Linked DNA regions of Stieleria sp. JC731. The protein of the gene in region 2 interacts with the protein of the main gene of each other region in a pairwise test. Links are inferred from orthologs where the notes say so. Each region holds a gene or a part of one and is shown on either strand. Other genes may lie near its edges. The genes, in order: gyrA and LOC67_RS26150.

The links.
Region 1: the proteins of LOC67_RS26150 (region 2) and gyrA interact in binary tests that used the Escherichia coli proteins (3 or more experiments, as listed by UniProt). The link is inferred for Stieleria sp. JC731 from one-to-one orthologs.

The regions. Positions count from the first base shown.
Region 1 is NZ_JAJKFQ010000002.1:612,957-616,456, forward strand. What follows is about bases 266-3,441. They hold gyrA (DNA gyrase subunit A), read right to left. Parts: upstream 3,127-3,441; coding sequence 466-3,126; downstream 266-465. In the rest of the region: hypothetical protein, read left to right, coding at 1-185. UniProt on the Escherichia coli protein: A type II topoisomerase that negatively supercoils closed circular double-stranded (ds) DNA in an ATP-dependent manner to maintain chromosomes in an underwound state.
Region 2 is NZ_JAJKFQ010000029.1:377,461-380,882, reverse strand. Bases 2-3,099 are described here. They hold LOC67_RS26150 (DNA gyrase subunit B), read right to left. Parts: upstream 2,736-3,099; coding sequence 267-2,735; downstream 2-266. Also shown: hemerythrin domain-containing protein, read right to left, coding at 3,131-3,422. UniProt on the Escherichia coli protein: DNA gyrase negatively supercoils closed circular double-stranded DNA in an ATP-dependent manner to maintain chromosomes in an underwound state.

The DNA.
Region 1 (3,500 bases), on a different replicon or contig from region 2:
CTCGCATCAAATCGATCTTAGCCAATCGCGTTCGCATTGATGACGACACGCCAACGTCGCTAGCGCAGCTGCTGGCGGCCGATCGTGATCACTGGCAGATCCTAGCCAGACGAATGGACCAAACGCAGTTCGTCGCGGCTAACGATCACGTTCTGCGCTGTGGACTTGAGTCGCTGTCACCCTAGCTAGTAAAGCACTCTAGCTAACAAAGCACAGCCAGCAAGGCCGTGGGGCCAAGCCCTATGTGCCTTGAGTTCGAACGCAGATCAGGCAGCCTCCCAAAGGCTGCCCAAGAGATTGATGTTTTGCCGAGTGACCTGTTGGTACTCAGGCATGGCCTCGCACACTGTCGCCTTCTGCTCCGCAAAACCAGCGGGCAAGAACGCTGCTCTCACGGAGTGAAAGGCGACAATAGAAATCAACAGGCTGCTAGACAGTCCTGTAGGAAGTTAGCTCGCTTCGGAACTATTCTTCGCTACCGCCTTCGGTAGACTCGTCATCGGCAGGCTCGACGTCGGTATCGGAAGCTTGGCCTTCCAGCTGAGGTGTTGATGCGTCGTCTTCTGGTTCCGCACCTTCAGTGACCACGTGGCCTTCGATAACGTCGCCTTCCTCGGCGTCCTCTTCTGGTGGAATTCGCACGGCAGCGATCACCGAATCATCATCGTCGATGCTCATGATGCGTACGCCTTGAGTATTCCGACCGATCACGCTGACGTCTTTGGCAGCGATTCGCTGAATCTTACCTTTGCCGGTCATCAGGAAGATCTCGTCCTGATCGTCGACACGTGCGATCGCGATCACTTTGCCGTTGCGATCACTGGTTTTGATATCGCGTAAACCTTTACCACCACGCTTTTGCGTGCGATAGCGAGCTGATGACGATCCGCCATCGGAGTCCGCATCGGAATCACCGTCGTCTTCGATCGCGTGTGGGCCGAACGGAGTTCGCTTTCCATAGCCGTTCTCACAAACGGTCAACAAAGTGGCCTCTGGCTCAGCAACGACCATACCGACAACGATGTCATCGCCGACCAAGCTGATGCCTTTGACACCGGACGTGTTACGCCCCATCGGACGAGCATCAGACTCGCGGAATCGGATCGCCATGCCGGCAGACGTCACCAAGATGACTTCATCGCCCGGTCCGATCACAGCAGCCGACACCAGTTCATCGTCTTCACGTAGCTTGATCGCGATGATGCCGCCGCGTTTGGGACGACTGTACTGTTCAAGCGGAGTCTTCTTAACCAACCCGTTTCGGGTGGCCATGACGACATAGTAGCCTTCTTGATTGAAGTCACGGATGGCCAAGCAGGAAGCGATCTTTTCGCCCTCTTCGAGCGACAACAAGTTGACGATCGCTCGTCCCTTTGCATCACGTGGCAACTGTGGCAGGTCATAAACCTTTTGCCAACGAACCTTTCCGGTTGTCGTCAGGAACAACAGGTAGGCGTGTGTACTGGCAACAAACAAGTGCTCGATCGGATCTTGGCTATCCGTCTTTGCACCTTTGAGTCCCTTACCGCCACGTCGCTGCGTGTTGTAAACACTTGAAGGCGTACGCTTGATATACCCCTCGTGACTGATCGAGACCACCATGGTTTCTTCGGTGATCAGATCTTCGAGGTCGAAGTTACCAAGCTCTTCGTTGCTGATCTCGGTCCTTCGTGGAGAACCGAAGCGACGCTTCATTTCTTCGAGGTCATCTTTGATGATCCCGTAGACGCGTGCTTGGCTGCCGAGAATATCAACGTAGTCAGCGATCTCTTCGAGCAACTTGCTGTGTTCGTCGGTAAGCTTTTCTTGCTCAAGGTTGACCAACTGCCCCAAACGCATCTTGAGGATTTCGTCGGTCTGGACACTGGTCAGCGTGTAGCTATCCGATTCGCCACGTTCCAACTGGAACTCTTTAAAGCCGGCATCACCGAGCGCTCGCTCCATCATCGATGCAGGACACTCGATTCCCATCAAACGCTGCTTCGCTTCGGCTTGTGTACGGCTGCTACGAATGGTCTGAATGATCTCGTCGATATTGGCAAGTGCCAACAACAAGCCTTCGACGGTGTGCTTGCGGCGACGCGCTTTGGCCAACAAGAACTGGGTTCGACGACGAATGACGGTAACCCGGTGACGGATAAATTCCGTCAGCATTTCCTTCAGCGTCAACTCACGCGGTTTGCCGTCAACCAGCGCCAGGAAGATTAGCGAGATCGTGTCTTGTAGCGGCGAAAACTGATACAGCTGATTGAGGATGACATCAGGATCTTCGTTTCGCTTCAGCTCGATGACCAGACGAACGGGCTCTTTCAAGTCCGACTCGTCACGGATTCCCGAGATGCCTTTGATACGGTCACTGTTGACCAACGAGGCAATCTTTTCGACGACGCGGTCACGGTACTGCTGATACGGGATCTCCGAAACGATGATCCGATGCCGCGCACCTTTCATCTCTTCGATGTGGCACTTGGCGCGGACGACGATCGTGCTGCGCCCGGTCTTGTAACCACGACGAATCCCCGCTCGGCCGCAAATGATACCGCCGGTTGGAAAATCAGGACCGGGAACGATTTCACAAAGCTCATCGATGCTCGTTTCCGGCTCGTCGATCAGCTTGATGACCGCATCACAGATTTCCGTAGGGTTGTGTGGCGGGATACTGGTCGCCATCCCGACCGCGATACCACCGGAACCGTTGATCAATAGGTTCGGAAACTTGCTGGGCAGTACGGTTGGCTCAGTACGAGCCTCATCGTACGTCGGAACGTAATCAACGGTATCCAGCTTGAGGTCATCGAGCATCGCCGCGGCGGTCGCCGACAAACGAGCTTCGGTATACCGCATCGCCGCTGGCGGAAGCCCCGCGATCGATCCGAAGTTACCCTGCTTGTCGATCAGCAGCGAACGCATGTTCCATTCCTGGGCCATACGCACCAGGGTTGGATAGATGACCGACTCACCGTGCGGGTGGTAGTTACCTGACGTATCACCGGAGATTTTGGCGCACTTCACACGCTTGCTGCCCGGGCCCAGGTTCAAGTCATTCATCGCGACAAGAATACGTCGCTGACTGGGCTTCAATCCGTCACGCACGTCTGGCAAAGCTCGGCTGACGATCACGCTCATCGCGTACGTCAGATAGCTTTCACGAAGTTCGTCTTCGATCGGCAAATCGATCAGACGAAGGGCACCCTCGCCCCCATCATGATCACCGCCACTACCTTCGCCGTCGGTCTGCGGAGAGCCGCCAGAGCCGTTCTCGTCGTCCTGCGAGTTGTCGTCGTTTTCGTCTGCCACTTGGTGTCCTAGCGGGAGGGTGAAAAGCCGCTAAAAACCCGTGCTTTCCGGGCTCAGCGAGAATCGCTAAGGATACCAAAATTCACCCTTTTTCACAACGACGCTGGCACTGCGGAGCGGCAGTCACTCCAGAGCTTTCGCTCACGCGCTGAGCCTCTAGCCAGCTAGCGGATTGACACTCGCCAGCTGGCGGATTTGTTGAC
Region 2 (3,422 bases):
TATCTGCAGATGGCGGCCCGACTGCTTCCAACCGAAAACTCTGCGTTCTCCTTCTCTCTGCGTTTCATCTGCCCGGTCAGTTCTGACATCCGATCCGAACGATAGTCATGTAATTTGAACCGGATACTTTCCGCTCAGTGTAATGGCGAATCGATTTGAATGATCGAAGTTTGTGCTCAGCAACTAAAAAAGGCCTGGGGTTCATTGCTGAATCCCAGGCCTTTGATGGTTTGGACGCTGGCAATCATTGCCGGCTTCCTTGATGACTAAACGTCGAGGTTGCGAACATCTAACGCGTGCTTTTCGATGAATTCGCGTCGAGGTTCAACCTTGTCGCCCATCAAAAGCCGGAACATTTCGTCAGCCGCACCGGCGTCTTTCATGTTCACTTTGACGAGCGTACGGTTGGTCGGATCAAGCGTCGTCTCGCGGAGCTCCTCCGCGTTCATTTCGCCTAGTCCTTTAAAGCGGGTGACTTGAAGTCCCTTTTCACCGGCCGCACGTACTTCGGGTAGCAAGTCGCGAAGGTCTTCGAGCGGACGGCGGATGTCTTCACCACGGACGAGTTCAAATCGCGGTGTGGTCATCCCCGTTCGGTCAGCCGGGATCAGGTCATCGATCGAAAACCCTAGGACTGCTAGGTCTTTCAGACCGCTGTTGATCGTACGGACTTCGTGCAGTTCGGCGAGGTGAGCGATTTGGCGAGTGTCCACGGGGGCTTCTTCACCGTTCTCGGTGTCGCCTTCGGTGTTTTGGTTCGCTTCGTCGTCGAGGACAAGTTCGTTGGCGGTGAGATGTTCTTGGACCTCATCGACGCTTTGGAACCAGTGCTCGTCATTTCCGTAAGTCAGCAGCCACGCGGGCAGCTTGTTGGAAACTGGGTCAAGCCGTTGGGCGTGGACTCGCAGCGAAACGCCACGTCGTTCCAAGGCCAGGATGGCATCTTCGATTGCAGCGAGTGCGGAGCAAAGTTTTCGCATCGCTTCGCCTTCGACTTGGCGACCGTCTTCGGCTTCGAACATGGTGTCGCTTAGACCGCGGTCAAGCAACTGGCCTTTCATTTCCTCATCCGTTTGGACGTAGTACTTGTTCTTGCCTTGCGTGACGCGGAACAGTGGAGGTTGGGCGACATAGACGTGCCCATCGGCAACGAGTTGGTACATTTGCCGATAGAAGAAGCAAAGCAACAACGTCCGAATGTGGCTTCCGTCAACGTCCGCGTCAGTCATGATGACGACTTTGTTGTAGCGGCGTTTGGAGATGTCTTGGTCGTTGCCGATCCCTGTGCCGATGGCTTGGATCATCGAACGGACTTCTTCGTTTGCCAGTACCTTGTCTTCGCGACTTTTGTAGGCGTTGATGATCTTACCGCGTAGCGGAAGGATCGCTTGGTAGTCGCGCATCCGACCGCCTTCGGCGGATCCACCCGCCGAGTCACCTTCCACCAGGTACAGTTCGCAGCGTTTCATGTCTTTGCTGATGCAGTCACGCAGTTTGCCGGGCAGGCCGCCGCCGCCGAGTGCATCTTTGCGTTTGCGCAGCAAGTCTTTCGCCTTGCGAGCCGCCTCGCGAGCTTCGGAGGCGAGCAAGCCCTTGCGAACGATTGATTTCGCCGTGCGTGGGTTTTCTTCGAGGTACTTGGCAAGTTGCTCGCCGACGCCAGCAGCGATGATGCCTTCGACTTCGTTGTTTCCCAGTTTGGTTTTGGTTTGGCCTTCGAACTGCGGGTGCGGGACGCGAACGCTGATCACCGCAGTGATGCCTTCACGGATGTCGTCACCGTTAAGGGCGGTGTTCTTCAGCAGGTTTTCTTTTTTGCCGTAGTTGTTCAGCGTCCTGGTCAGCGCCGATCGGAAACCGCTAACGTGCGTTCCGCCTTCGATCGTATGGATGTTGTTGACATACGACTGAACGTTTTCGGTGTATTCGGTGCTGTATTGAAGTGCGATTTCAAACTGGCAGCCGTCTTTTTCACCGACGATGGAGATCACATCAGCGTGTAGTGGATCGCTGGCGCGGTTTAGGTGTTCGACAAATTCCGTGATACCACGGTCGTAGCGGAAGTCACCGCCTTCTCCGTTGCGTTCGTCCAGGAATGTGATGCGGACGCCGCTATTGAGAAAGGCAAGTTCTTGCAGTCGCTTGTTAAGTGTGTCGAAGCTGTACTTCGTCACCGAAAAGATCTGCGAGTCTGCTTTGAATGTGGTTTTGGTGCCTGTCTTGCTCGTCTCGCGGCCTTTGACGACGGGGCCGGTCGCGACACCACGCTCGTATTCTTGGCTCCAAGTAAAGCCATCGCGGCTGACTTCGGTTTCGGCCCACTGGCTAAGAAAGTTCACCACGGTGACGCCGACGCCGTGCAGACCACCGGAGGTTTGGTAGGCACCTTTTTCGAACTTGCCGCCGAACTTCAGAACCGTCATCACGCCTTCCAGGGTGCTGACTTCACGCCCCATTTCGACGGATAGTTCTTTGTGCTGGGTCACGGGGATGCCGCGACCATCGTCTTCGACGGTGACGCTGCCATCGGTGTGGACGACAACTGAAACTTTACTGGCAAATCCAGCCATTGCTTCATCGATAGAATTGTCAACGACTTCGTAGACCAAATGGTGAAGCCCACGAGCCGACGTATCGCCGATGTACATCCCGGGGCGTTTTCGAACGTGATCCAAGTCCGACAAGTGCTTGAGGTCTTCGTCGGTGTATTGCTCATTCGCAGCCGGTGTCGACATCGGGGCCGCGGGCGAAGGAGTCGATTCGATCGGTTCGGAATCAGCCGGTTCTGGGGAGGAGGCGTCGCTCATAGAACCCTATCAAGGAGGCGGAGAATCTTCGTCGCACCTCCGGAAGCTGCCCTTCGGCGGGCATCGCCCGGAGGGCTGCATTTAGAACGCCGATTCTAGCATTTTTAGGGCTCGGTCGCGAGGCGTGTGTGGTTGCGCAAACCTCGTAAAACATGGGGTTTTGATGTTTTTTCAAGGATCAAGGCGGAGCCGTGTTCGCCGCCCCTTGGACACCGGCTTGCGGTACCCATCTCCGACCGGTATCGCGACGCCATGTGACGTGCCCAGGTAGCCTGGTCGTACCCCACTTGGTTAGCTAGGCAAGTGGGGTTGTTCTGCAAAGATCAGTCGCCAACGCCGAGATCGTCATCGAAGGAATCGAGGATCAGTTTCAGCTCGGATTCCTCGTGTGACTCGAATTCGGTTTTAAAGCCCTCGAATTTTCGAATCATCTTTTCGATCTGGCTTTCTCGCTGGACATCGACTTCGGCGATCTGGTCGGCAAGGTCACGAACATGGGCAAACAGCAAAGGGTGTTGCCCCTTCAGCGACTCCGCTTCGATGCTCAAGTGCGGAGCGACGTCGATCGCATCATCGAAGTACCCGTAGGCTTCTTCGAGTGAAAAGTGGATGGCG